Regions from separate parts of the Streptomyces sp. NPDC046303 genome, predicted to be linked through region 1. Evidence: riboswitches for the same ligand, from Rfam matches in the RefSeq annotation. Region 1 holds a riboswitch; each other region holds the start of a gene.
What was found. A riboswitch is a leader RNA that binds a small molecule or an ion and turns the genes downstream of it on or off. The one in region 1 is predicted to bind cyclic di-AMP.

Region 2: another riboswitch for cyclic di-AMP. It lies ahead of ACZ6I1_RS05205 (transglycosylase family protein); the one in region 1 lies ahead of ACZ6I1_RS14955 (M23 family metallopeptidase).
Region 3: another riboswitch for cyclic di-AMP. It lies ahead of ACZ6I1_RS10460 (M23 family metallopeptidase); the one in region 1 lies ahead of ACZ6I1_RS14955 (M23 family metallopeptidase).

Annotation. Positions count from the first base shown of each region.
Region 1 is NZ_JBVJFA010000012.1:88,127-97,493, forward strand. Features, by position in the region: gene ACZ6I1_RS14930 (alkaline phosphatase family protein) at 1-387, opposite strand, end outside; gene ACZ6I1_RS14935 (DUF5998 family protein) at 387-986, opposite strand; gene ACZ6I1_RS14940 (bifunctional acetate--CoA ligase family protein/GNAT family N-acetyltransferase) at 1,039-3,843, opposite strand; gene ACZ6I1_RS14945 (HPr family phosphocarrier protein) at 4,028-4,309, shown strand; gene ACZ6I1_RS14950 (GntR family transcriptional regulator) at 4,574-5,251, opposite strand; gene ACZ6I1_RS14955 (M23 family metallopeptidase) at 5,453-6,250, opposite strand; cyclic di-AMP (ydaO/yuaA leader) riboswitch at 6,263-6,422, opposite strand; gene ACZ6I1_RS14960 (M16 family metallopeptidase) at 6,629-7,996, opposite strand; gene ACZ6I1_RS14965 (M16 family metallopeptidase) at 8,017-9,366, opposite strand.
Region 2 is NZ_JBVJFA010000004.1:17,523-26,889, forward strand. Features, by position in the region: gene ACZ6I1_RS05190 (DUF501 domain-containing protein) at 1-3, opposite strand, end outside; gene ACZ6I1_RS05195 (FtsB family cell division protein) at 47-538, opposite strand; gene eno (phosphopyruvate hydratase) at 644-1,939, opposite strand; gene ACZ6I1_RS05205 (transglycosylase family protein) at 2,226-2,927, opposite strand; cyclic di-AMP (ydaO/yuaA leader) riboswitch at 2,931-3,102, opposite strand; gene ACZ6I1_RS05210 (LysM peptidoglycan-binding domain-containing protein) at 3,379-4,425, opposite strand; gene ACZ6I1_RS05215 (cytochrome P450 family protein) at 4,529-5,827, opposite strand; gene ACZ6I1_RS05220 (globin domain-containing protein) at 5,950-7,161, shown strand; gene ACZ6I1_RS05225 (nucleoside triphosphate pyrophosphohydrolase) at 7,226-8,227, opposite strand; gene ACZ6I1_RS05230 (SurA N-terminal domain-containing protein) at 8,256-8,879, opposite strand; gene ACZ6I1_RS05235 (YfhO family protein) at 9,057-9,367, shown strand, end outside.
Region 3 is NZ_JBVJFA010000008.1:27,931-37,297, forward strand. Features, by position in the region: gene ACZ6I1_RS10455 (SGNH/GDSL hydrolase family protein) at 1-556, opposite strand, end outside; gene ACZ6I1_RS10460 (M23 family metallopeptidase) at 720-1,694, opposite strand; cyclic di-AMP (ydaO/yuaA leader) riboswitch at 1,697-1,872, opposite strand; gene ACZ6I1_RS10465 (tyrosine-protein phosphatase) at 2,188-2,979, shown strand; gene ACZ6I1_RS10470 (aspartate aminotransferase family protein) at 3,071-4,489, opposite strand; gene hpnH (adenosyl-hopene transferase HpnH) at 4,486-5,526, opposite strand; gene ACZ6I1_RS10480 (phosphorylase family protein) at 5,532-6,194, opposite strand; gene shc (squalene--hopene cyclase) at 6,194-8,173, opposite strand; gene ACZ6I1_RS10490 (polyprenyl synthetase family protein) at 8,475-9,367, opposite strand, start outside.

The sequences.
Region 1 (9,367 bases):
CACGGCGTAGCCGGGCAGCCCGTGCCGCGCGGGCGGCAGACCGGTGCCGACCGAGGCCAGCGAGGTGGCGGTGGTCGCCGGGAAGCCCGCGGTGACCGGGCGGCCGGTGCCGCCGCGCGAGCTGCCGAGCAGGGAGGTCAGGTACGGGGCCTCGTCCGGGTGGGCCTTGATCTGCTCCCAGCCCATGCCGTCGACCAGGAACACGCAGTTCCGGTCGGCGGGGGTCAGCTCCGCGATGGCGGCGGAGTAGCCGGGGACGCCCTGGCCGGCCGCGAGGGTGGGCAGCAGGTCGGCGAGCGAGCCCGTGCCGTACTCGGGGACGGGCGCGGTCGCGAGATCGAGCAGCTCCGGCTCGTCCTGCCAGTTCTGCGCCGCGGGGTAGGCCATCAGCGTGCGGAAGGAGAGGACGTGGCCGCCGTGGCCTCGGAGAGCGCCTGCGCGAAGACCAGCGTCTGGCGCACCGCCTCCGGGCCGTCGCCCGCCTCGCTGACCCGCAGGCTGAGGTCGTCGGCGGTGGAGTTGCCGGTGTAGCCGTGGTCGGAGTCGCAGTTCGGGTCGCCGCAGGCGGCCGGCTCCAGGTCGATCCGGGAGACCGCGCCCCAGCCGATGGTCAGGACGACCTCGCGGGGCAGCGTGCCGGGCGTGTAGGACTCCGGGTTGGCGACGACGCGGCTGAGCACCACGGAGGAGATGCTGGAGAGCTTGACCGACTCGGTGGAGGTGGTGGCGTACGGGGACGGGGACCCGGCGTCCGCGGCCTGCTCGTCGGTGTGGCTGACGATGAAGCGGTTGCCGGTCAGGACCAGCACCGTGACGTGGCGGCGGACCTCGTTGGAGTCGAAGGTCGTCTCCTGGTGGACCAGGTACGACGAAATCGGCTCGCCGCCCACCGCGGCCTCCACGGCCTCGGCCACGAGGGCCGGGTAGTAGCCGCTGCGCTCGATCGCCGTGCGCAGCCCCTGGGTCGTCGTACCGGATTTCGCCATGAGGTCCATCCTAAGGCCCGTACGGGGCATCCCGGCCGCCGCCCGGATCCGCTCAGTAACTGGGAAGCGTCCGCGGGCCGAGATCGCCGCGGGCGGGCGGATGCGCGACACGGACGGTGGCGCTCAGCACGGAGAGCCCTTCGGTGGCGACGACCACGGGCTCCAGGGAGACCGCGACCACCTCGGGGTGGTCGTCCACGAGCCGGGACAGCCGCAGGAGCAGCTCCTCCAGGGCGGCGGTGTCGACGGGGTCGCTGCCGCGCCAGCCGAAGAGGAGGGGGGCGGTCCGGATGGACCGGATCAGTCCGGCGGCGTCCCGGTCGGTGGCCGGGACCAGGCGGTGGGCGGTGTCCCCGAGCAGTTCGGAGGCGACGCCGGCCAGCCCGAAGGAGAGGACGGCGCCGGCGGCCGGGTCGATGACGGAGCGGACGACCGTGTCGACCCCGCGGGGCACCATCGTCTGGACCACCGGCTGGAGCTCCGCCGGCTTCCCGAGCAGCGCGGTGAGGTCCGCGTACGAGCGCCTCAGCTCGGCCTCGTCCCTGAGGTCGAGCCGTACGCCGCCCAGGTCCGCGCGGTGGCGCAGGTGCGGGGCGGTGGTCTTGAGGGCGACCGGGTAGCCGAGGATCCCGGCGGCGCGGACCGCCGCGTCGGGGCTGGGTGCGGGCAGGGCCGGCAGGACGAGGATCCCGTACCGCGCGAGCAGCTCGCGGGCGTCCCACTCGGCCAGCGTGAGCACGGCTCCGCCGTCGACGTCGGCCAGCAGCCGCGCCAGCTGGGCGGCGGCACCGGGCTCGTCGATGTCCTCGAACTCGGGGACGTGCCCGGCCTCGGCGTTGGCCCGCCGCCACTGCCCGTACCGGACGGCCTCGGCGAGGGCCTTCACGGCCCGCTCGGCGGCGGGATAGCTCGGGATCGTGGTGCCGGGCCCCCGCTCTGCCCGGTCCGGCGCCTCGACGGGCGGCGCGGCGGGGTCGCCGGGCAGCGGCGCCGGCGGCCCGTACGGCGTCACGGGGCCGGGGTCGGGGGCGGAGCCGCCGGACAGGGCCTCGGCCAGTTCGCCGAGTTCGACGTGGACGACCGCCACCGGCTTGCCCGCGTGCCCGGCCGCCGCTGCGCGCAGCGCATCGGCGAGGTCGTCCGCGGGATCCTGCTCGTTGACCCACGGGATCGCGGTCACCACGACCGCGTCGTTGTCGTCGGAGGCCAGCGCCGCGGACAGCGCCGTACGGAAGTCCTCGGGCGAGGCCGCGGTGGTCAGGTCGATCGGCGGCAGCGGCCGCAGGCCCTGGGTCAGGCAGGCGTCGTAGGTGAGGACACCGAGGGACTCGGAGTTTCCGAGGATCGCGACGCGCGGTCCGGCGGGCAGCGGCTGCGAGGCCAGCAGCAGCCCGGCGTCCACCAGCTCCGTCACCGTGTCGACGCGGATCACGCCCGCCTGCCGCAGCAGGTCGGAGACGGTGGCGTCCGGCAGCCTGGTGTCCGGGACCACGTGTCCGGCGGGGGTGTGGCGGCCGCCCTTGGCGACGACCACCGGCTTGACGGCTGCCGTCCGCCGGGCGAGGCGGGTGAACTTGCGCGGGTTGCCCAGGGTTTCCAGGTAGAGCAGCGCGACGTCGGTGGCCTCGTCGTCGTACCAGTACTGGAGGATGTCGTTGCCGGAGACGTCGGCGCGGTTGCCGGCGGAGACGAAGGAGGACAGTCCCTCGCCGCGGCGCAGCAGGGCGGAGAGCAGGGCGATGCCGATCGCCCCGGACTGCGTGAACAGGCCCGTCCGGCCGCGCATAGGCATCGGCGCCGGCGTCAGCGAGGCGTTGAGTTCCACCTCCGGCGCGGTGTTGATCACCCCGTAGGCGTTCGGGCCGATCAGCCGCATCCCGTACGAGCGGACCTGGCGCACGAGTTCGCGCTGGCGGGCGAGTCCGGCCGGGCCACTCTCCCCGTACCCGGCGGAGAGCACCACGAGCCCCTGCACCCCGTGTTCGCCGCAGGCCGCGACCACCTCGGGGACGCGGTCCGCCGGAACCGCGATCACCGCCAGGTCGACGGGTGCGCCGATGGCCTCGATCGTGCGGTAGGCCCGTACGCCGTCGAGCAGGTCGCGCGTGACCTCCTCGTTGACGGCGTAGAGGTGGCCGTGGAAGCCGCTGTCGCGCAGGTTGCGCAGGGTGGCGGCGCCCACGCCGGCGCCGGAGCGGCTGACTCCGATCACCGCGACCGATCCGGGGGCGAGCAGCCGCTGTACCGAGCGGGCCTCGGCGCGCTGTTCGCGGGCGCGCTGGACGGCGAGGGATTCGGCGGTCGGTTCGAGGTCGAGGGTGAGGTGGACGGAGCCGTCCTCGAAGCTGCGCTTCTGCTGGTAGCCGACGTCCGTGAACACCTTGATCATTTTGGTGTTGGCGGGCAGCACCTCGGCGGCGAACCGGCGGATGCCGCGCTCCCGGGCCACCGCGCCGATGTGTTCGAGGAGGGCGGAGGCCACCCCGCGGCCCTGGTGGGCGTCCTGGACCAGGAAGGCGACCTCGGCCTCGTCGGAGGGACCGGAGGCGGGCCGTCCGTCGGCGCCGATGCGGTCGTAGCGGACCGTGCCGATGAACTCCCCGCCGATGGTCGCCGCGAGGCCGACCCGGTCCACGTAGTCGTGGTGCGTGAACCGGTGCACGTCGCGGTCGGAGAGCCGGGGGTAAGGGGCGAAGAAGCGGTAGTACTTCGACTCGTCCGAGACCTGCTCGTAAAAACTGACCAGTCGGCCCGCGTCGGCGGGGGTGATGGGCCTGATCCGGGCGGTGCCGCCGTCGCGCAGGACGACGTCCGCCTCCCAGTGGGCCGGGTACGAGGGGTCCGACTCGGTGGTCATGGGCCTACCTTACGGCCGGAAACCGCCTGGCAGCGTGCGCGCGGCGCATCGGGCACACTGGGGCAAAACGATGCAAGCTGGGGAAGGTCGAACGGCGGAGGATCCGGACCGAAGGCCGGTCGGAGCATTCCGGGCGTCGTGAGAGACTGGTCTAGACAACCGTTAGCACCTGAAGGGCATCACCATGGCAGAGCGCCGCGTCAACGTCGGCTGGGCCGAGGGCCTGCACGCTCGTCCCGCCTCGATCTTCGTCCGTGCGACGACCGCCTCCGGCGTCCCGGTGACCATCGCCAAGGCCGGTGGCGACCCCGTCAACGCCGCTTCCATGCTGGCGGTTCTGGGCCTGGGCGCCCAGGGCGGCGAGGAGATCGTCCTCGCGTCCGACGCCGAAGGCGCCGAGGTGGCGCTGGACCGCCTCGCGAAGCTGGTCGCCGAGGGGCTCGAGGAGCTCCCCGAGACCGTCTGACCCTTCGGGTTCGACACCTCCGTCGACCGTCACACCGCAGCGACCCACACGGTCCGCTCGGCCCGCACGCGAAAGCCGCGGCCCCCGCCATCCGGGGCGCCGCGGCTTTCGCGTGGACGCACGTCTACGCACATGTACGCGGGTGAATTCGACGCCTCGGGAATTCGGCGCACAATTCAGCCCGCCGGGGCCGAACCGATCACGAAAAAGGGCGGCAGCGGCGCACGAATACCGCTCCTTCCGTCCCTTTGTATACGGGCCCTGTTAATGACGGCCGCTCGGCATGTTTACGGCAGGTTGCGAAGTGCTCACGGCCACCCGCACCCGCAGCCGGTGCGCGCCCGCCGCCCGGTCGGCGTGGAGGGCCGCCAGCGTCCGCGCCCGCTCCGCGTCCCCCCGCGCCACCGCGTCCACGATCGCCCCGTGCTCCGCCCAGGAGTCCACCGGCCGGGCCGGCGCCTCCACCACGTACATCCACGCCAGCTTGTGCCGCATCTGCGTGAGCAGCGCGATCAGGCCCGGGCTCCCGGAGGCCTGCGCGAGCGTCTCGTGAAACCAGCCGCCCAGGGAGCGCAAGTCCTCGCCCTGGCCCCGCCTGGCCCGCTCCTGACCCAGCCTGACCAGCCCGCGGAGCACTTTCAGGTGGGCCTCGGTGCGCCGCCGGGCCGCCCTGGCGGCCGCCAGGGGCTCCAGCAGCATCCGCACCTCGAGGAGGTCGGCGGCCTCCTGCTCGGTCGGCTCGGCCACACAGGCGCCCGCGTGGCGCCGGGTGGTCACGAACCCCTCGGACTCCAGGGTCCGCAGCGCCTCGCGCACGGGGACCCGCGACACTCCGTACCGGCGGGCCAGCACCTCCTCGGTCAGCCTGCCGCCCGGCTCGAAGACCCCGGAGACGATGTCGTCGCGGATCGCTGTGCATACCGCGTGCGCGGGAATACGCAAGACCGGACCTCCGCTATTTCCGATATTCAACCGCCATGCCAATGCCGCGCACATCAAAGCCGCGCATGCGCGTGCTGCGACTCTATTGCAACACACGATAATTTCCGAGAGCGGCCGGAAATGACAAACATGTTTCCGGTGGAGCAGCACGAAGGCCCCGGCTCGGGGAGCCGGGGCCTTCGGTGAAGCGCTGGGGTGCGGTCAGAGGCTGACGCCGTGCGAGCGCAGGTACGCGATCGGGTCGATGTCCGAGCCGTAGTCGGCACCGGTGCGAGCCTCGAAGTGCAGGTGCGGGCCGCTGGAGTTGCCCGTGGAGCCCGAGAGGCCGATCTGCTGGCCCGGGGTGACCTGCTGGCCGACGGAGACGCTCAGCGAGGACAGGTGCCCGTACTGGGTGTACGTACCGTCGTTGTGCTTGATCACGACGTTGTTGCCGTAGGCGCCGCCCCAGCCGGCCTCGACCACGACGCCGACGCCCACCGCGCGGACAGAGGTGCCGGAGGCGGCGTGGAAGTCGATGCCCGTGTGGCTGCCGGAGGACCACATGCCGCCGCCCGCCTTGTACTGCGTGCTGACGTACGAGCTGTCGAGCGGGGAGACGAAGGTGTTGAGGCGCTTGCGCTCCTCCTCGCGGGCGGCGCGCTCGGCGGCCTCGCGCTCCGCCTTCGCCTTGGCCTCGGCGAGGCGCTTGGCCTCGGCGGCCCGCTGCTTCGCGTCGGCCTCGGCCTGCGCCTTGGCGGCGGCGTGCTCGGCGGCACGCCGCTGGGACGCGGCCTGGTCCTCGATGTCGCCCGCGAGATCGTCGGAGACGACGACCGCGCCGAGCGCGTTGTCCGGGGCGGAGTGGGTGTTGCCGTTGTCCGCGGCGAAGGCCGGGGCGGCGAGGGAGCCGACGACACCAGTGGTGGCGAGGGCCGCTATGCCGGCGTAGCCGGCGGTCTTGCGGCTCAGACGACTGGAACCACGGTGCTTACCGGCGGCACGACTGCCAAACGCCATGAAGGGGCTGATCCTTTCCTTCCCTCTCGCCTACCGGGTTAGCTGACGGGTTCGGAGCAGGAAGGTCTCCTACGGACCTCCTCTTGCGAGGCGGTCCGATTCACCCCAGGGACTGATGTGGGCCCCCGGCTCCCCAGGCTCGCGCCTGACGGGGACTCGGCGATCGCTGCCCGGTGCCGCGGATGCGGCGGGTACAACTGACGGACAGCACGGGTGACGCTAGGCGGATCATCAGTCAATCGCCAAACAGACACGCCCTTTTGTTGCGTACGCCACACCACATAAAAGCAACCTCTCCACTAAACGGACAAAAGGGGCCCCGGCGGACAAGCCCGCCGAGGCCCCTCGCCGTGCGGCCGTTCGGCCGCACGGAGGCCGTCAGTTGGTGACGACGCTCACCGGTCCGATCCCCAAGGCCCGCACCGGCTCCTCGATCTGCGCCGCGTCACCCACCAGCACGGTGACCAGGCGGTCCGCCGGGAAGGCCTTCACGACCGCCGAAGTCGCCTCCACCGTGCCGGTTTCGGCGAGCTGCGCGTACAACTGCGCCTGGTAGTCGTCCGGGAGCTCCTGCTCGACCTGGTCGGCCAGGGTGCCCGCGACGGAGGCCGCCGTCTCGAACTTCAGCGGGGCCACGCCCACCAAGTTCTGCACCGCCACGTCCCGTTCGGTCTCGGTCAGGCCGCCCTCCGCCAGCGTGCGCAGCACCTTCCAGAGGTCGTCGAGCGCCGGGGCGGTGTTCGGGGTGTCCACCGAGCCGCTGATGGCCAGCATCGAGGCTCCCCTGCCGTCGGCGGTGGAGCGCAGCACCTGGCCGAAGGCGCGCACGCCGTAGGTGTACCCCTTCTCCTCGCGCAGCACCTTGTCCAGGCGGGAGGTCAGGGTGCCGCCCAGGCAGTACGTGCCGAGCACCTGGGCCGCCCAGACCCGGTCGTGCCGGTCCGGTCCGATCCGGCCGATCAGCAGCTGCGTCTGGACGGCGCCGGGCCGGTCCACGATGACCACGCGGCCCGTGTCGTCGGCGGTCACCGGAGGCACCGGGAGCGGCTCGGCGGTGTCGCCCGTCCACGTGCCCAGGGTGTCCGCGAGGACCGCGTCCAGGTCGATGCCGGTCAGGTCGCCGACGACCACCGCGGTGGCGGTGGCGGGGCGTACGTGGGCCTCGTAGAAGGCGCGTACGGCCGCGGAGTCGATCCGGGCGACCGTCTCCTCGGTGCCCTGGCGCGGGCGGGACATGCGCAGGGTGGCCGGAAAGAGCTCCTTGGAGAGCTGCTTGGCGGCGCGGCGCTGCGGGTTGGCCAGCTCGTGCGGGATCTCGTCGAGCCGGTTGCGCACCAGCCGGTCGACCTCGGCGTCGGCGAAGGCCGGCGCGCGCAGGGCCTCGGCGAGCAGGCCGAGGGCCTTGGGCAGCCGGGAGGCCGGGACCTCCAGGGAGACGCGCAGGCCCGGGTGGTCGGCGTGCGCGTCGAGGGTGGCGCCGCAGCGCTCCAGCTCGGCCGCGAACTCCTCGGCGGAGTGCTTGTCGGTGCCCTCGGACAGGGCGCGGGCCATGATCGTCGCCACGCCGTCCAGGCCCTCGGGCTCGGCGTCCAGCGGGGCGGCGAGGTTGACCTCGACCGCGATCACCTGCTGTCCCGGGCGGTGGCAGCGCAGCAGGGTCAGGCCGTTGGACAGCACCGAGCGGTCGGGGGCCGGGAAGGCCCACGGCTGCGGTTCCCCGGCCTGCGGGCGCGGGTGGAAGGTCATCGTGACGGCTGCGGTGTCGCTCACTGCTCCGCCCCCTCGTTCTCGTCGTCGTTCTCGGCGGACTCGTCGGAGCCGGCCAGCGGCTCGTAGACCAGCACCGCGCGGTTGTCCGGGCGCAGCCGGGCCGCGGCCACGGCCTGCACCTCCTCGGCGGTCACGTCGAGGACGCGCTGCACGGCGGTCAGGGCCAGCTGCGGGTCGCCGAAGAGCACCGCGAAGCGGCACAGCTCGTCGGCCCGGCCCGCGACCGTGCTCAGCCGGTCCAGCCACTCGCGCTCGAGCTGCGCCTGGGCGCGCTCCATCTCCTCGGCCGTCGGGCCCTCGGCGGCGAACCGCGCGAGCTCCTCGTCCACGGCCGCCTCGATGTCGGGGACCTCGACCCCGCCGGAGGTCTTGACGTCCAGCCAGCCCAGCGAGGGCGCCCCGGCCAGCCGCAGCATGCCGAACCCGGCCGCGACGGCCGTCTGGTCGCGGCGCACCAGGCGGTTGTGGAGCCGCGAGGACTCGCCGCCGCCCAGCACGGTCAGCGCCACGTCCGCGGCGTCGCACTCGCGGGTGCCGTCGTGCGGGAGCCGGTAGGCGGCCATCAGCGCACGCGCCGGGACCTCCTCGACGACCTCCTCGCGCAGCTCGCGGCCGATGACCTCGGGCAGCGAACCGTCCCGGGGCGGCTGCTTGCCGTCGTGCGAGGGGATGGTGCCGAAGTACTTCTCGACCCAGGCGAGCGTGCGCTGCGGGTCGATGTCGCCGACGATCGACAGCACCGCGTTGTTGGGTGCGTAGTACGTACGGAAGAAGGTGCGCGCGTCCTCCAGGGAGGCGGCGTCCAGATCGGCCATGGAGCCGATCGGCGTGTGGTGGTACGGGTGGCCCTCGGGGTAGGCGAGGGCGGTCAGCTTCTCGAACGCGGTGCCGTACGGGACGTTGTCGTACCGCTGGCGGCGCTCGTTCTTGACGACGTCGCGCTGGTTCTCCATGGACTCCTCGTCCAGGGCAGCCAGCAGCGAACCCATCCGGTCCGCCTCCAGCCACAGCGCGAGCTCCAGCTGGTGGGTCGGCATCGTCTCGAAGTAGTTGGTGCGCTCGAAGCTGGTGGTGCCGTTGAGGGAGCCTCCGGCCCCCTGGACCAGCTCGAAGTGCCCGTTGCCCGGTACGTTCGCCGAGCCCTGGAACATCAGGTGCTCGAAGAGGTGAGCCAGGCCGGTACGCCCCTTGACTTCGTGACGCGAGCCGACGTCGTACCAGAGGCAGACCGCGGCGACCGGGGTCAGGTGGTCCTCGGAGAGCACCACGCGCAGGCCGTTGGCCAGCCGGTGCTCGGTCGCTGTCAGGCCGCCGGAGCCGGCCTGGGCTGTGGCCGTGTGACCCATG
Region 2 (9,367 bases), on a different contig from region 1:
CATGCCTGGAGTAAGTCTCTTCGTTTCGGTGTGCTGGGAGTGTGGGTCAGTCGCCCGGGCGGTCGGCCTTGTCGACGCCGTCCCAGACGTTGGAGTACCAGGGACGGTCGGAGCCGGCCTGGCCGGTCCGGTGCCGCTCGGCGGCCGCCTGGGCCCCGGGGTCGGTCATGATGTAGCCGATCTCCCCCGGGCGCAGGAAGTGCAGGTGCTTGCGCGCCTGCTGCTCGGCGTAGGCGTCGTCCTGCCAGCGGGCCTTCTCGTCGCGGAGCCGCTCCAGGCGCTCCCGCGCGGCGGCTGCGGCCCGCTGCTGCTCCGCGATCTCCGAACGCTGGGAGACGTACTGGCGCATCGGATACGCGAGGGCGACGACCAGGGTACAGAGGACGAGCACCAGCAGCGCGGCCCTGCCGGTCAGCCGGCTGCGGCGGACCTGGCGGCGCGACTGCGAGCGGTAGACGTGGGCGGCGGTCCGCTCGCCGAGCTGCTTGAGCCTGGTCGCGGTGGAGAAGGTGGAGAACCGATCCCGGTTCCCGGCCATTGGTCCGCCTCCCCTGTGTACGCACTACGCAATACGTCCCCGCACACGGTACGGGACCGAGTGCGGGGACGTACGGAGGCAGAGCGTGATTAGCCCTTGCCGCGCTTACTGGTTCGCCGGGCGAAACCGCGGGAAGGCGCTGCGGCCCGCGTACACCGCGGCGTCGTCGAGGATCTCCTCGATGCGCAGCAGCTGGTTGTACTTGGCGACGCGGTCCGAACGGGCCGGGGCGCCGGTCTTGATCTGACCGCAGTTCACGGCGACGGCGAGGTCGGCGATGGTGACGTCCTCGGTCTCACCGGAGCGGTGCGACATCATGCACTTGAAGCCGTTGCGCTGGGCCATCTCGACGGCGTCGAGGGTCTCGGTCAGCGAACCGATCTGGTTCACCTTCACGAGCAGGGCGTTCGCGGAGCCCTCCTCGATGCCGCGGGCCAGGCGCTCGGGGTTGGTGACGAACAGGTCGTCGCCGACGATCTGGACCTTGGCGCCCAGGCGGTCGGTGATGGTCTTCCAGCCGGCCCAGTCGTCCTCGAACAGCGGGTCCTCGATGGAGACGAGCGGGTACGCCTCGACGAGCTCGGCGTAGTAGTCGGTCATCTCGGCGGCCGAGCGGGACTGGCCCTCGAACTCGTACTTGCCGTCCTTGTAGAACTCGGACGCGGCGACGTCGAGGGCGAGCGCGATGTCCTTGCCCGGGGTGTAGCCGGCCTGCTTGATGGCCTCGATGATGAGGTCGAGCGCGGCGCGGTTGGACTCCAGGTTCGGGGCGAAGCCGCCCTCGTCACCGAGACCGGTGGACAGGCCCTTGGTGTGCAGGACCTTCTTGAGGGTGTGGTAGACCTCGGCGCCCCAGCGCAGCGCCTCGGAGAAGGACTCCGCACCGATCGGGGCGATCATGAACTCCTGGATGTCCACGTTGGAGTCGGCGTGCGACCCACCGTTGAGGATGTTCATCATCGGAACGGGCAGCAGGTGCGCGTTCGGGCCGCCGAGGTAGCGGAAGAGCGGGAGGTCCGAGGCCTCGGACGCGGCGTGCGCGACGGCGAGGGACACGCCGAGGATGGCGTTGGCGCCGAGCGAGCCCTTGTTGTCGGTGGCGTCCAGGTCGAACATGGCCTGGTCGATCAGGCGCTGCTCGGTGGCGTCGTAGCCGACGAGCTCCGGGCCGATCTGCTCGATGACGGCGAGGACGGCCTTCTCGACACCCTTGCCGAAGTAACGGTTGGGGTCACCGTCACGGAGCTCGATGGCCTCGAAGGCACCGGTGGAGGCGCCGGACGGAACTGCAGCACGGCCGGTGCTGCCATCGTCGAGGCCCACCTCGACCTCGACCGTGGGGTTGCCTCGGGAGTCCAGGATTTCCCGGGCTACGACGACGTCGATGGACGGCACGAGCATCTCCTTCTGGGATGTGACGCTGGGTGTGCGGTGGCATCAGGCCGTGGGATGGCCTTGCCGCCTAGAGCCTAACCGGATCCGGGTGCTCGACCAGCCGACCGCCCGGGTCCTGGGACGAAAAAGGGACCGAATACCCCTCTTCCGGGACATAGGGCTCCGGATCCGAGCGGTCCGATCCGCACGGCCGTGTCCGCGCACACGCCGCCGCCCGGCGCGTGGGGGGAGACGCGCCGGGCGGTGGGGAGGGTGCGTGCCGCGGGAGCTGCCGCGGCTATTGCCGCGGTGTTCAGCTGAGCTTCAGCTTCTGACCCGGGAAGATCAGGTCGGCGTCCGAGACGATGTCCTTGTTCAGCTCGAACAGCTTCTCCCAGCCGCCCTGGACGCCGTTGGCCTCGGCGATGGTGCCCAGGGTGTCACCGGACTTGACCTCGTACGAGCCGTTGCCGGTCTTCGGGGCCGGGGCCTCGGAGCGCTCGGAACGGGTGGTCGGAGCCTCGGAGCGCTTCGTCTCCTTCTTCGGCTCGGTCTTCTTCGGCTGGGTCTTCTTGGGCTCGGTCTTCTTCTCGGGCTTCGGGGCGGTCTCGGTCGAGCCGCCGCCGGTGTAGGAGGAGTTCGACAGGCCCTTGCCGCAGTGCGGCCAGGCGCCCTTGCCCTGGCCCTTGAGGACCTTCTCCGCGACGGCTATCTGCTGGGCCTTGGAGGCCTGGTTGGCCTGCGCGGCGTACGCCTTGCCGCCGTACGCGGCCCACGTGGAGGACGAGAACTGCAGGCCGCCGTAGTAGCCGTTGCCCGTGTTGATGGCCCAGTTGCCACCGGACTCGCACTGCGCGACCTTGTCCCACTCGGAAGCGGTGGCGGCGCTGGCGGTGCCCGCGGCCATCAGGGGGGCGGCGACGGCCACACCGGCGACACCGGCGAGCGTGACGAGGCGGGCGGTGCGCTCGATGGCGGTACCGCGGCGGTGCTTGCCCTTGCCGGAAAGCAGCATGGAGATTCTCCTCACCGACGCCTGCGAGGTGAGCTGTCGGGTTCGGGCGAGTGAGTTGCCCGGCCGTGCGTCCAGCGCACGTCTTGACCCCTAGCCGGTGGCGTGACCGTCTCTCAACGGCCGCTCCCGGCACCTACCTTGGTTCCCCCGCTCCTGCCTTCGGCGCTTGACGCGACGACTGTTCCCCCCGTCCGCCGGCAGGATTCGGCGATGCGGTCGAAGGAGCTCGCGGTGGCGAGCGATTCAGAAGGTAGACAGGTCCCTCCCCGATGTTCAACGAGCCCCATCGGGGAGAAACAGGCCCTACTTGCGCTCTTCGTACGGGTGTTTGCGCAGGTGAGGGCGGGGTTTGCGGAAGCTCCCGGGCGGGACACGCCAGTTGACCGGAAGAGACACATGTCTCACTTGCAGGAAACGGACAATCAACTCTTTACGGCCGCCCGAAGTGCCCTTATTCGGCGGTTAGATCCAGGTTCTGTCCGGGCTTGATCAGATCGGCGTCTCCGCCGATGACCTGCTCATTGGCCTTGTAGAGCGCGTTCCAGCCGCCCTTGAGTCCGTTGGCGTCCGCGATGGCGGCCAGGCTGTCGCCCGATTTGACCGTGTAGGTGGGCTCGGACGGGGTATCAGATGCGGCCGGCACCTCGACGGCCGGCGCACCGCGGTGCTTGCCGCTGCCGTCGGGGGCCGTCGCGGGCGGCGCGGTGGAGTCGGCCGGGGCGCCCGGGGTCGCCGGGGCCGTCGGGTCCGCCGGTGCCGTCGGGTCCGCCGGGACCACGGGGGCGCCCGGGGTCACCGGGGGCAGGCCGGGGGCGACCGGCGGCGCGGTGGTCTCGCCGGGCTGGACGGGGGTGGTCGGCGCGGTCGGGTCCACCGGGGCCGGAGCGGTGGAGGGGGCGTCCGGGGAGGGCATGACGGGCAGTCCGAGGGAGGGCGCCAGCGGGCCGTCGGGGAGCGCGTACGACGGGGTGCCGGAGGGGCTCGGCGCGGGGTGCGTCGGAGCACCGAAGTCCGTGGGCGCCTTGCCGGGGCCGGTGGTGGGCACGGTGTCGTCCGGGCGGGAGGGCGCGGTCGGGGTCACGGAGCCGCCGGGCAGGCCGGGGTCGACCTCGGCGGCGGCGCCCTGTCCGTCCAGCCCGGCCGAAGCCGCGCACAGCGGCCAGGCCTGCGGGCCCTGGGAGGCCAGTACGCGCTCGGCCACGGCGATCTGCTGGGAACGGCTCGCCAGGTCGGCCCGCTCGGCGAAGTCGAGGCCGCCCGCGTTCTTCCACTGCTCCTGGGTGAACTGCAGGCCGCCGTACTGGCCGCTGCCGAAGTTCGCACTCCAGGCGCCACCGCTCTCGCACTCGGCGACCTTGTCCCACGTGGACGTGTCGGCCGCACTGGCGTTGGTGGCGGCGAGCAGCGGCAGGGCCAGCGCGGAGCCGGTGACTCCGGCGGTGACGACTATCGCGGGCACCTGACGGGGCCGTCTGTGGCGGCCGTTCCCGGAACGCATGAGGCTGCACCTTTCGCATAACGGCTGGGTAACGGCAGAACCTAGCGGCCTTCGAACGGTTGTCACAACTCCGGTCGGCGGCTGACTTCCGGTCAGTTGTGCTTCAGACGTTTCGGGGTGTGAAGCGCACGGGAAGGGTGCGCAGGCCACGCATGATCAGTCCGCCGCGCCAGCGCAGCTCCGCGGGCGGAACAGCCAGTTCCAGATCTGGCAGACGCGTGAGCAAAGTCGCAAGCGCCGTCTGTCCTTCAAGTCGCGCGAGCGGAGCGCCCAGACAGTAGTGGATGCCGTGGCCGTACCCGAGGTGCTGGTTGTCCGTCCGGGACAGGTCGAGGGTGTCCGGCTCGGCGAACCGCCCGGGGTCGCGGTCGGCGGCCGCGAGGACGACCAGGACCGGATCCCCGGCCGCTACCGACTGCCCGCCGAGGGTGAGCGGCTCGGTGGCGAACCGCCACGTGGCCAGCTCCACCGGGCCGTCGTAGCGCAGCAGTTCCTCGACGCCGGTCTCCAGCAGAGCGCTCTCGCCGGCCGCGAGCGAGGCCTGGAGGCGCTCGCGCTCGCCGGGGTTCATGAAGAGGGAGTGGACGCCGTTGCCGATGAGGTTCACGGTGGTTTCGAAACCGGCGAAAAGCAGGATGAAAGCCATGGCCGTCGCCTCGGCCTCCGTCAAGTGGTCTCCGTGGTCGCTTGCCCGGATCAGATCGGAAATGAGGTCATTGCCCAGATCATCCCGCTTGCGGTGGATGAGCTCTCCGAGATAGGTCCGCATCTGCTTCACGGAACGGGCGACGCCGCCGCGCGGACCCCCGCCGTGCCGGATCATCATCCCGGCCCAGTCGCGGAAGTCGTCCTGGTCCTCTCGCGGTACGCCGAGCATCTCGCAGATGGCGTAGATGGGGAGCGGGAAGGCGAACTCGTGGATGAGGTCCGCCTCCCCCCTCCCCGCGAACCCATCGATGAGGTGGTCGGTCAGCTCCTGCACCCGCGGGGTGAACTCGGCGACCCTGCGCGGGGTGAACGCCTTCGACACCAGCCGCCGCAGCCGGGTGTGGTCCGGCGGGTCGATGTTGAGCAGGTGGGTCATCAGCTCCGCCTTGCGCTCGCCCGGGATCCCGGTCTTGCCCTTGGCGTGGGCGGGCTCGGCGTGGTGCGCCGGATTCTTGCTGAGCCGCTGGTCGGCGAGGGCCTGGCGGGCGTCGGCGTACCGGGTGACCAGCCAGGCCTCGACTCCGCTGGGGAGCTTGGTGCGGTGCACCGGGGAGTGCTCGCGCAGCCAGGCGTAGGCCGGATAGGGATCGGTCGCGAACTCCCAGTCGAACAGGGTCGGTCCCCCGCCCGAAGGGGAGGCCGAGGAGGAGGCCGAGGGAGTGTCTGCGGAGGCTGCGGGGGTCTGCTCGTGCACTCGATGACCGTATCCCGGCCGCCGGCCCCCATCCCATATGGGGTGCTTCGTCGCGGCTGTCCGTAGATCCGCCGTCGCTTGACCTCGACTTCCCCGACATTCCTACTTTCGGTTTTGTGGATGTGAGGATCTTGAAAAGCAGCTTCGCGGTGGTGGAGAGACGGGCCGAGCACGCGGTCAAGTTCTTCTACTCCCACCTCTTCTGGCACAACCCCACCGTCCGTGAACTCTTCCCGGCCTCCTTCGAGGACATGGAACGGCAGCGGGACCGGCTCTTCGCCGCGCTCACCCACGTGATCGCCCACCTGGAGGACGACAGCCTCGTCCCCTATCTCCGCGACCTGGGCCGCGACCACCGCAAGTTCCGGGCCGGGCCCGAGCACTACGCGGCCGTGGGCACCAGCCTGCTCGCCGCCCTCGCCGAGACCTCCGGCGAGGCCTGGACCCCTCGGGTGGAGAAGGCCTGGGCGGAGGCGTACCAGGTGATCGCCGACACGATGCTGGCCGGCGCCGCCGCGAGCACGGACCCGCCGTGGTGGGACGCCGAGGTCGTGCGCCACCTCCAGTACGGGCAGGACATCGGCGTGCTGACCCTGCGGCCGCACGCACCCTTCCCCTATCTGCCCGGCCAGTACGCGAGCGTCAGCAGCGAGCGCGTCCCGACGACCTGGCGCACGTACTCCCTCGGCAACGCCCCCCGCCCCGACGGCACGCTGGACCTGCACGTCAGCCGCATCGAGCGGGGGCGGCTGAGCACCGCGCTGGTCCGCGACGTGCAGCCGGGCGAGAGGCTGCGGCTCGGTGCGGCGGGCGGGCAGCTGACCTTCCGGCGCGCGGACCGCCCGGCCAGCCTGATCGCCGCCGGCACCGGCTGGGCCCCGATGCGGGCCATCGTGGAGGACCTCGCGGAGCGCCCTCCCGACCAGGACGTACGGCTCTTCGTGGTCGCGCGGGACGCCGCGCACCTGTACGACCGCCCGCTCATCGACGCGTACGCCGACGCCTGCCCCTGGCTCGCCGTCACCTACATCACGCCGGCGCCCGGGCAGCACCGCAACGAGGCCACCGGCCGGCTGGCCACCGCGCTCGGCACCCGGGGGCTGTGGCCGGAGCAGGACGTCTACCTCAGCGGACCGCCGCTGTTCGTCGAGGAGACCGCCCTCCTGCTGGAGGAGCTGGGCGCCGACCCGGGCCGGATCTTCCACGACGAGGTACCCGCCGCCGGAAGGGGCCACGGCCCGAACGGCCGCCCGCTGGGCTTCGGCGAGTGGTTCCTGAACCGCCCCTCGCCGCACTGGCACAACCCCGCGGGCCGCTCGCCGCGGGACTGCTGAGCCCCCGCAGCGGATTCTCTACGGCCGGGGTCCGGGGTGCTGCCGGGGGTACCAGGGCCGCGCCCTAACCGCCGAGGCCCTCCGCGGCCCGGATCGCGTCCCGGTAGACGCGGGCCGCCGCACGCAGCGCGGTCTCGGGGTCGATCCCCGCCGCCTCGGCGCGTGCCGCCAGCTCCAGCAGCTCGTACCCGATGCCCTCGCCCCGGGGCAGTTCCACGGGCACACCGCCCGTACGGACCCGCCCGGCGAGCTTGGCCGCGAGCGCGAGCCCCGGCTGGCCCAGCGGAATCCCGTCCGTGACGGACTCCCGGCGCTTCTCGGCCGCCTTGGTGCGCTGCCAGTGCGCGCTGACCTCTTCCGGGGTCTCGGCCTTCTCGTCACCGAAGACGTGCGGGTGCCGGTGGATCAGCTTCTCGACGAGGGTCCCGGCCACGTCGTCGATGGAGAACGCCTCCTCGTGGTCCTCGGCGATCCGGGCGTGGAACACCACCTGGAGCAGGACGTCCCCGAGCTCCTCGCGCAGCTCCTCCCGGTCCCCGGCCTCGATGGCCTCGACCAGTTCGTACGCCTCCTCGATCGCGTACTTGGCCAGGCCCCGGTGGGTCTGCCGGGAGGTCCACGGGCACTCGCGCCGTACCCGGTCCATCACCTGGACCAGGTCGAGCAGGCGGGCGCCCGGCAGGTCGTAGGAGCCGGGCAGCAGTTCCAGGTCGGGCATGGCGACCCGGCCCGAGCCCGCCAGGCGGGCCAGCCCGTCGGTGAGCCGCTGGTCGCCCTCGCCGCTCAGAAGCACCACGACCGTGCCGCCGCCGGCGCAGGCCCCGACCAGCTCCTGTGCGTCCGGGCGCTCGTGGAGCACCTCGACGCCCGCCTCCCGCAGGTACGGGAGCTGCGGGTGGCCGGGGTCGGCGCACAGCACCCGGTCCGCGGCGTGCAGCGTCCGCCACGCGGGCCAGGACAGCACGCCGGGGGCGACCCGGTGGCTGGTGGTCAGCAGGACGATGCGGCCGGTCGCCTCGGCGGCGGGCTCGGCCGTGGTGGATTCGGAGGGGTCGTGGTCGGTCACCCTCCGAACCTACCTCCGCGGGCGGGCCTCAGGCTCCGGCGGGGGCCTGCTCGGGCCGGGTCCGCTGGGTGATCCAGGGGGTCTGCCCGACGCCGAGCTTGATCTGCTGGACGTCGAAGGACCCGTAGCGCGGGTTGACCTCGATGCGCAGGGCCTTCGCGGCGGTCCGGGCGGGCTCCTCCAGCTTCCCGTTGCCGTACTTGGCGGTCAGCTTGGTCAGCAGGACCCGGTCCCGCAGGAAGCGGTCGACCTGGCCGGGGGCCATGGCGCCCTTCTGCAGCAGCAGCGCCTCGAACTGCTCGGCCCCCTGGTTCTCCTCGACGTACGCCTTGCGCTCGTCCTGGATCTCCTTGGCGGAGACGGAGATCCCGGCGGTCGTGGCCATCTTGTCGATGATGCGGCTCTGGAGCATCGAGTCGAGCTTCTGACGCTCCAGGTTGGGGGTGCTCGCGATGAGCTCGGCGGCGGCCTGCCCGGTGCGGTTCTGGGCGGCGCGCACCTCGCTCACCTGGGCCTGGAGGGCGGAGGTGGTGATCCGTTCACCGCCGACGACGGCCGCGGTACCGGGGCGCGCCTGCCCCGAGCAGGCGGACAGCAGGGGAGCCGCCAGCAGCAGGGCGGTGGAGACGGAGAGCGCAGTGCGACGGTGCAAAGGAGCCTCCAGGGCCGGGAGATTGTGCGTCGGTGCACAAGGGCCGTGCGGTGATCGATGGTATGCAGTCAGGATGGTCCGAGCCACTGGTTCGACCAACGATTCCCGGGGTGTTGGGGTGCGCGTTCACCCTCCGGCCATCCCGCGGCCCCCCGGCGGTGCCACAGTCGGCGCACCATGTCGACACCGCACCGCTCGCCGCGACGCCTGAGCCTGACCGCCTCCGCGCTCGCCGCCGTGCTCACGGTGGTGGCCGTGGCCGCCGGGGACGCCGTCGCCCGCGTCTTCCCGTACGGCCCGCGCCACCGCAGCATCAACGACCTCGGCAACCAGTTCGTCCCCTTCCACGCGCACCTGTGGGACCTCCTGCACGGCCGCGCGGAGGGCGGGCTGCTGTTCAACTGGCAGTCCGGATACGGCACGAGCTTCCTGCCGGACCTGGGCACCTATCTGGCCAGCCCCTTCGCGGTGCTGGTCGCCCTGTTCCC
Region 3 (9,367 bases), on a different contig from region 1:
CGGGCGACAGGTGCAGCCGGTCGGCGTCCCAGGCCCGCCGGTCCTGCACGGACTTCAGCGACCAGAGGTCGAGCACCGGGCACTCGTAGCGGTCGGCGATGGCGCGCACGTGGGCGCTGTACGTCGCCACCTTGCCCCGGAGGTGCTTGAGGACCGGCACGCCCCGGGTGTCGAAGCCGGTGGTGATCATGACCAGGCCGACGGCCCCGGTGAGGTCGGCGACGGCGGCCTCGAACCGCTCCGCCACGTCGTCGGGGTCGGTGCCGGGCCGGATGATGTCGTTGCCCCCGGCGCAGAAGGTCACGAGGTCCGGCGCGAGCTCCTTGGCCCGCGGGACCTGCTCGGCCACGATCTGGTCGAGGAGCCGGCCGCGCACGGCCAGGTTCGCGTACCGGAAGTCGTGTTCGTCACGCTGGTCGGCCAGGAGCACGGCGAGCCGGTCCGCCCAGCCGAGATAAGAATCCCCGGGTCCCGGGTCCCCCACGCCCTCGGTGAAGCTGTCCCCGATCGCCGCGTACGAGCCGATGGTCTTGAGTGTCGTCGTCGTCGCTGCCACAAAGCGACATCCTTCACCCGCGCACACGACCTACGCCAACGTAAGCAGGGGTTGACGGACCGTGATCTATACCACGCGAGGGATAAGGAATAAGTACACGCCAGGCCGGGACCCCCCTCGGGCCCCGGCCTGACGTGTGTTCGTGCTCCGACGGCCGCTGCCGTCAGATGGTGACGCCCTTCGAGCGGAGGTAGTTCACCGGGCTGATGTCCGAGCCGTAGGACTGGGTCGTGCGGATCTCGAAGTGGAGGTGCGGGCCGGTCGAGTTGCCGGTCGAGCCGGAGAGGCCGACGCGCTGGCCGGCGGTGACGCTCTGGCCCACCGAGACGGACAGCGAGGAGAGGTGGGCGTACTGGGAGTAGTTGCCGTCCGCGTGCCTGATGATGACCTCGTTGCCGTACGCGCCGGCCCAGCCGGCCGAGACCACGGTGCCCGCGCCGATGGCCTTGACGGTGGTGCCGGAGCTGGCGATGAAGTCGACGCCGGTGTGGTAGCCCGAGGACCACATGGCGCCCGCGACCTTGTACTGGGTGGATATCCCGCCGCTCACCGGGGCGACGAATCCGGCGCCGGAGGGGGCCTGCGCCGCGGTGGACGAGCCGCTGCCGCTGCCACTGCCACTCGGCTTCTGCTTCGGCTGCGGGGCGGGGGCCGGGGCGTCCTGCTCGCCGGAGGAGCCCTCGCCGGCGGAGGCAGAACCGGTCGAGGACCGCTCGGCCGGAGCCGGAGCCGGGGCCGGGGCCTGGGCCGTCTTGGCCTTCGCGCCGAGGGTCAGCTTCAGACCCGGGTGGATCAGGGAGGGGTCGCTGCCGACGGCCTCGCGGTTGTCGGCGTAGAGCCGCTGCCAGCCGCCGTCGAGGTGGCGCTCCGCGGCGATCTTGGAGAGGTAGTCGCCGGGCACGACCGTGTAGACGGTCGGCGCGGCCTCCACGGCGGCGGGCGCGGCCTGGAGCGCGAGCGGGAGCTGCGGGGCGACGGCGGGGGCCAGGGCCGGGGCGGCGGCCGGAGCGGTGGCCGCGTTGGCGCCGGCAGCACCCATCAGGGGCAGCGCGAGAGCCGCACCACCGGTGCCGGCGACGGCGAGACCGCGGGAAAGCGAACGGGACTTCGGACGGCGGTGCTTACCCTTTGCAGGCATGGCGAATTCCTCTCCGTCGCCTGCGAGGTGAGCTGTCGGGTTCGGACTGGAGATGTCCGGCCGCACATGAACGGAACATGTACGGCTTCACCCCTAGCCGTTCCGGAGAAAGATCCGGAACAGCGGCTTACCTGGTTCCCCCGCTCCTGCCGCGCGCGTGAATAGTCGGGTGCGGTTTCCGGGAGGCGGCAGGATTAGGCGGTCCACCCGGATCGATCGCGAAGGTAATCGAGTCCGGGCGTACGGAACAAGCCATGAATTCCCCAAAGGAATCACCGGGATGAGGGACCGACGGAATTCCGGTCACCCTCCGTCTATTCCACACCGTCAACAACCGCCCCGGCCGGGCCATTCGACTTTCGCGATCAGGCACTCACGGTCACCGTATGATCTGGCTCACGGGGCCGCGTCCGATCTCGCCGCCGGATATGGCAAGTTGGAGCCAACCAGCTCAATTCGGACAGATGTCCCACCATGAACCGGAGGAGTTCCTTTGACCCAGCGGATACAGGAGCCGGAACTGTCCGGAGTGCGCAATTTCCGCGATGTGGGCGGATTGCCGACTTCTGACGGGCGACAGGTCAGGCCGGGACGACTGTTCCGAAGCGGACATCTGGCACATGCCACCGAAACCGATGCAGAGTTCCTCGCATCGCTCGGGCTCCACACCATCTTCGACTTCCGCAACGTCGCCGACCACGCCCTGGAGGGGCCGGACGTCGAGCTGCCCGGCGTACGGAACGTCAACATCCCGCTCTCGGACCCGGCCGACGGCCGGGAGTTCTGGAAGATGGTCCGCGACGGCGGGCTGGACCAGCTCCGCTCGGTGCTGGGCGAGGGCAAGGGCGCGGCCCGGATGGCGCAGTCGTACCGCACGATCATCCGGCACCGCACCGCCGAGCACGGGCGGGTGGTGCGCGCCCTCGCCGAGGACAGCGTCCCCGCCCTGCTGCACTGCGCGGCCGGCAAGGACCGGGCAGGCCTGTCGATCGCCGTCGTCCTGCTGGCGCTGGGCGTGGAGCGCGAGGCGATCGTGGCGGACTACCTGGAGTCGAACGCTCCGCACCGCCGCTACCGGGTCCACCGCAGCAGCCAGGCGCAGGAGGCGCGGTCGCCCGAGGTGATGGAGCTCCTCGCCCCGCTCTTCGACGCCCGTGCCGAGTACCTGACCGCGGCCTTCGACACCATCGACGAGACCTGGGGCGGAGCGGACCGCTACCTGGCGCAGGGCCTCGGGCTCACCCCCCAGGCCCTCGACCGCCTCCGCGGGCAGCTGCTCGACTGAGGGCCCGTGCCGGAGGGGTGCGTCCGAAGCACCCCTCCGGCCCGCCGGCACGCACGCCCCGGCAGGGCAGCGGCAGGGCTCCGGCAGGCCGTCACCGGTTGCCGACGGCCTGCTTCACCAGGGTCCTGCCGAACTCCCACATGAGCCCCGAGCCGCCGTGCGCCTCGTCCATGACCTCGCGGAAGGCGCCGACGAACCGGTCGACGTCCCGCTCGTCCACGACCAGCGGCGGAATGAGCTTGATCACTTCCAGGTGGTCTCCGGACACCTGGGTGAGGATCCGGTGCTTCTGCAGCAGCGGCACCACGACCATCTGCGCGAACAGCCCCTTGCGGGCCGCCTGGAGCATGGCCCACCGGCTGCGCAGCCCGAGCGAGGACGGCCGGCCGAACTCGATGCCGATCATCAGCCCGCGCCCCCGCACCTCGTGCAGCAGCTCGTACTCGTCCACCAGGGCCGCGAGCCGCCCGCGCAGCAGATCGCCCATGGCCCGGGCGCGCGCGACGAGCCGCTCGTCCTCCATGACCGACAGCACGGCCAGCCCGGCCGCCATCGCCTGGGCGTTGGAGCCGAAGCTCGCGGAGTGCACGAGGACCCGGTCCATGGACGAGTAGACCTTCTTGAAGATCCAGTCCTTGCCGAGGGTCGCACCGACCGGCACGTAGCCGCCCGAGAGCGCCTTGGCCACGCACACCAGGTCGGGCTCCACGCCCGGCTCGTGCTGGTACGCGTAGAAGTCCCCGGTGCGCCCCAGGCCGGTCTGCACCTCGTCCGCGATCAGCAGCGCCTTGTGGCGGCGCAGCAGGTCCTGCGCGGCGAGCAGGAAACCGGGCGGGGCGGCGAGCACCCCCTTGCCCTGGATCGGCTCGACGACGAAGCCGGCCACGTCCCCCTTGCGGAGCTCGCGCTCCAGGGCGCCCAGGTCCCCCAGCGCGATCTTCGTGTCGGGGAGCAGCGGCGCGAAGCCGTCCCGGAAGCCGCCCTCCCCGTTCACCGAGAGCGATCCGGCCGTGAGCCCGTGGAAGGCGTGGTCGCAGTAGAGGACCCTGGGCCGCCCGGTGGCGTACCGGGCGAACTTCAGGGCCGTCTCCACCGCCTCGGTGCCGCTGTTGCCGAAGTAGACCCGGTCGAGGTGCGGGCTGTACGAGAGCAGCTTCTCGGCCAGCAGCCCGGGCAGCGGCTGGCAGTCGAAGCGGGTGAGGTCGGCGAGCTGGGCGTCCAGGACGTCGTGCAGGGCGCGGCGGACCACCGGGTGGTGCCGGCCCAGGCCCATCACGCCGAACCCGGCGAGCATGTCGAGGTAGTCGTTGCCGTCGGCGTCCCAGAAGTGGGCGCCCTCGGCCCGCTGGTAGACCTTGTCGAAGCCGATGGTGTGCAGCATCCGGGGCAGTTGGTGGTTGAGGTGCCTGGAGTGCAGCTCGTACCGCTCCCCGCCGCGCTCGGCCAGCAGGGCGCCGAGGTCGAAGCCCTTGCCCCGGCCGCCCTCCTCCCGCGGCTGCGTCGCGGTCACGCCGGTCCTCGTGAGGCTTCCCGGTTCCCGCCGATCGTCTCCCGGGCCGCCCGCAGGGACTCCTTGAGGGAGCCCATGGTGGCGAGGACGGCGGTGGGCTCGTACCCGCAGTGCGCCATGCAGTTCGCGCAGCGCGGGTCCTTGCCGCGGCCGTACTTGCTCCAGTCGGTGTCGTTGATGAGCTCCCGGTACGTCGGCACGTAGCCGTCGCTCATCAGGTAGCAGGGGCGCTGCCAGCCGAAGAGGGAGTAATTCGGAATGGCCCAGGCCGTGCAGGGGAAATCGGCCTTTCCTTCCAGGAAGTCCAGGAAGAGCGGCGAGTGGTTGAGCCGCCAGCGCCTGCGGTTGCCGCCCGCGAATGCCTTCCTGAAGAGTTCGCGGGTCTGTTCGACGCCCAGGAAGTGCTCCTGGTCGGGGGCCTTTTCATAGGCGTAGGCGGGCGAGATCATCATCTCGTCCACCCGGAGGTCGTCATTGAGGTAGTTGAGCACCTCGATGATCGTCTGCGGGGTGTCGGTGTTGAAGAAGGTGGAGTTCGTGGTCACCCGGAACCCGCGCCTCTTCGCCTCCTTGATGGCCGCGACGGCCTCGTCGAAGACGCCTTCCTTGGCCACCGACTCGTCGTGCCGTTCGCGCAGTCCGTCGATGTGCACGGCGAAGGCGAAATACGGGGACGGGGTGAACTTCTCGATCTTCTTGCGCAGCAGCATCGCGTTGGTGCAGAGGAATACATACTTCCGCTTCGCCACCAACTGGCGCACGATCTCGTGAATCTGCGGGTGCATCAAGGGCTCTCCGCCCGCGATGGACACCATGGGCGCGCCCGACTCCAGCACGGCGCCGACCGCCTGGGCGACGGGCATGCGCTGCTTGAGCACCCCGGCCGGGTGCTGGATCTTCCCGCACCCCTCACAGGCCAGGTTGCAGGCGTACAGCGGTTCCAGCTCGACGATCAGCGGGAACTTCTCACGCTTGCGGAGCTTCTGTTCGAGCAGATACGTCCCGACCCTGATGGTCTGGCGCAGCGGCATGGCCATCTGGCTCACCTCCTGGGGAGCAGCAAAGAACGGTGCCAGTCATAAAACGCGGGCAGTACGGCACGCAGTACGCGGAAGGCCGATATTCCACCGCGGACGGTGCCGATACGGACGAGCTCATGCTCCGGAGCGTCCACGATCACCCGGACGGCCGCAACCGGGCGTCCGCCCGCCGAGGAGCGGCGGTCGCCGCGGGTGGCGGCCCACAGGGTGGCCGCGGACTCCATGTCGACCGCGATGGCGCCGGCGGCGCGCAGCTGCGCGCGCTCCTGGCCGCGGACGACGTGGTCGGATCCGGTCAGTGCGCCGGTGTGCACGGTCCGGCCGGGGGCGGCCCGGGCCAGTGCCTCGGCGAGCAGGGCGGTCCCGGTGCACGCCACCACCCCGTGCGGGTCCCTGGTCTCCTCGGCGACGACCAGGTCGCCGGGGTGCATGCCGGGAACCAGTCCCGCGCAGAATCCGGTGGCGAGGACGGCGGCCCGCTCCATGCCGGGCCGCTCCAGCGCCCGGCCGACGGACCGCTCGGCGGCGCGCGGGCCCATGCCGGTCCGGAGCAGGGCGTGGTCCCCGCGGCCCGCGCTGCGCAGGGCCGTCTGCTCGATGCGCAGCGCGCAGGCCACCAGCAGCGGGCCGGGAGGCGCGGCCCTGTCCCCCGGGGCGGCGGACATCAGGATCCCCCGGCGGGCGCGAACGGTTCCCCGTGCAGGTAGCGGCCGAGCGCGGTGAGCGGGAACACCTGCCGGTACAGGTGGTAGTTGATGGAGAAGTCCCAGGGGAAGCCGGTTCCCGTGAAGTAGGGCTCGTCCCAGGAGCCGTCCTCCTGCTGGGTCCGCACCAGGTAGGCGATGCCCCGCGCGACGGCCTTGCCGTCGCGCTCGCCCGCGGACAGCAGCGCCATCAGCGCCCACGCCGTCTGCGAGGGGGTCGAGGCGCCCTTGCCCGCCCACGACCGGTCCTTGTAGGAGCGCTGGTCCTCGCCCCACCCGCCGTCCTCGTTCTGTACGGATTCCAGCCAGCGCACGGCCCGCCGGATGGCGGGATGCGCCGGGGCGATGCCGGCGGCGGTCAGGGCCGGGACCACCGAGCCGGTGCCGTAGACGTAGTTGGTGCCCCAGCGGCCGAACCAGGCTCCGTCCGGCTCCTGTTCCGCGAGCAGCCAGGCGATGCCGCGCCGGGTCCGCGCGTCACCGGCCTTGCCCTCGAAGGCGAGCATCTCCACCACGTGGGCGGTGACGTCGGCCGAGGGCGGGTCGATGACCTCGCCGAAGTCGCAGAAGGGCAGCCGGTTCGGGAAGGGGCTGGTGTTGTCGGCGTCGAAGGCGCCCCAGGCGCCGTTCTTCGACTGCATGCCGAGGTTCCAGGACACCCCGCGGGCGATGGCCGCCTCGACCCGGGCCGGGTCGGGGTGCTTGATGCGGCGCAGCGCGAGGACGACCTCGGCGGTGTCGTCGATGTCGGGGTAGGTGTCGTTGTGGAACTCGAACGCCCAGCCCCCGGGGGCGAGTCCGGGCCGCCGCACCGCCCAGTCCCCGGTGCGCGTGATCTCCTCGCCGAGCATCCAGTCGGCGGCCTTGACCAGCGCCGGGTGGTCGGGGCGCAGGCCCGCGTCGGCCAGGGCGATCGCGGCGAGGCAGGTGTCCCAGACCGGGGACTGGCAGGCCTCGATCATCCGGGCGCCGTCCTCGCGCCACACCGCGAACCGGTCGAGGGATTCCAGTCCGGCGCGCATCACCGGGTGCCCGAGGTCGTAGCCGAGCAGGTGGAGGGCGATGACCGAGTACACGGCGGGCGGCTGGATGCCGCCCCAGCAGCCGTCGTTCTCCTGGCGTTCGACGATCCAGCGGGCGGCGGAGGCCATGGCCGCCTTGCGCAGCCGGCGCGGGGCGAACCGCCGGTAGACGTGCAGGGCCTTGTCCATCCGCTGGAAGGCTCCGTCCCAACTGGCCAGCGGGGCGAGTCGCTTGGCGGGGTGGGGCACCCGGGCGTCGGTGTGCAGCTCGTCGAGGGCGAAGGGGGCCGGGCGGACGGGGCGCAGCGCGGAGACGATCGTGAGGGGGACGATGGTCTGGCGGGCCCAGCAGCCGAAGTCGTAGATGTTCAGCGGCACCCAGGGCGGCAGGAACACCAGCTCGGGCGGGAGTTCGGGGAGGTGGTCCCACTTCCACCAGCCGAAGAGGGCCAGCCAGATGCGGGTGAAGACGCGGGCGGCGGCGATCCCGCCGTGGGCCCGGATCCAGGCCGACGCGCGGGCCATGTGCGGGGCGTCGGGCGCGTCACCGGCCAGGCGCAGGGCCACGTACGCCTCGATGGTGGCGGAGAGTTCGGGGGGACCGCCGTGGAAGGTGGCCCAGGTGCCGTCGTCCCGCTGCTCGCCGCGGATGAAGAGGGCCGCGGCGCGGGTGGTGGCCTCGTCCCGGATCCCGAGGAACTGCCGCAGCAGCAAGTCCTCGGCGTCCATGGTGACGTTGGTCTCCAGGTCGCCCTTCCACCACCCCTCGGCGTCCTGCCGCGCGAGCAGGTGCCGGGTCGCCCGCGCGGCGGCCTCGTACACCTCCCGCCGGGCGCCGTCCGGCGGTGCGGGAAGGTCCGCGGTGGCGGTACGGGCCCCGCCCGGGCCGCCGTCCGGCGCGTCCGGCGGGGCCGTCAGGGCGGATGCCCTGGGCGGGCCCGGTTCGGCCGCCGGGCGGACGGCGAGCGCGCCCCCCGCTCCGGGCGGGCCCGGTGGTCCGTACTCGGCCGCCGGGCCGGGCAGCGCAGTGCCCGGGGTGGTGTCGCTGTCAGCGCCAGCGCTCTCCGCGCTGCCGTCGGTCGTCGCTGTCATGGCTTCCCCTTCGTGCAGTCGGTCCTCTGCTGTGCTGGGGTCTGCCGTCGGCCGACGCGCGCCCCCTCAGTGGGGGGTGGCGGCGTCGGCCGGCGACTCGCGAGTCATATCAGCTTCCGTGCGGCGTTCACCTCTTGCGCACGACGACGAAGTCGGCCAGGGCCACCAGCTGGTCGCGCACCCGCCGGGGCATGTCCACGCCGTCCAGGGCCTTGATCGCCACCGCGTGCTGGCGGCGCGCCTCGTCGGCGGTCCACTGGCGTCCGCCGGCCGCCTCGATGAGCGCCGCGCGGGCCGCGAACTCCTCCTCCGAGAAGTTCTCGAAGTCGTTGCTCTTGGCGTCGGCGGCGAGCAGCTGGGCGAGTTCCTCGGCGGCGGGCCCCTCGGCGGCGAGGGCGGCGACCACCGGCAGGGACTTCTTGCGCTGGCGCAGGTCGCTCCAGGTCTGCTTGCCGGTGGAGTCCGGGTCGCCCCAGATGCCGAGCAGGTCGTCCACGGCCTGGAAGGCGAGGCCCAAGTGGTAGCCGTACTCCTCGAGCTTGTCGGCCGTGCGGTCGTCGGCGCCGCCGAGCACCGCGCCGATGGAGACCGCGCAGGCGAGCAGCGCGCCCGTCTTGTTGCCCTCCATTTCCAGGCACTCCTCGACGCTGACGCGCTCGCGGTGCTCGTAGGAGATGTCCTGGGCCTGGCCGTCGATGAGCTTGCGGCTGGCGGTGGTCAGCCGGCGCGCCGCGCGGCCCGCCTCGACGGTGCCCAGCTCCAGCAGCACCTCGTTGGCGAGGGCGAAGAGCGCGTCGCCGACCAGGATCGCCAGGGCCGGTCCGTGCACCTTCCACACCGTGTCGCGGTGGCGGCGCTGCTCGTCGCCGTCCATCAGGTCGTCGTGCAGCAGCGAGAAGTTGTGCACGAGCTCGACGGCGACGGCGCCCGGGATGCCGACCTCGGCGGCGACTCCCGCGGCCTCGGCGGAGAGCAGCGCGAGGGCGGGCCGGACGGCCTTGCCGCCGTCGCCGTCCGCGG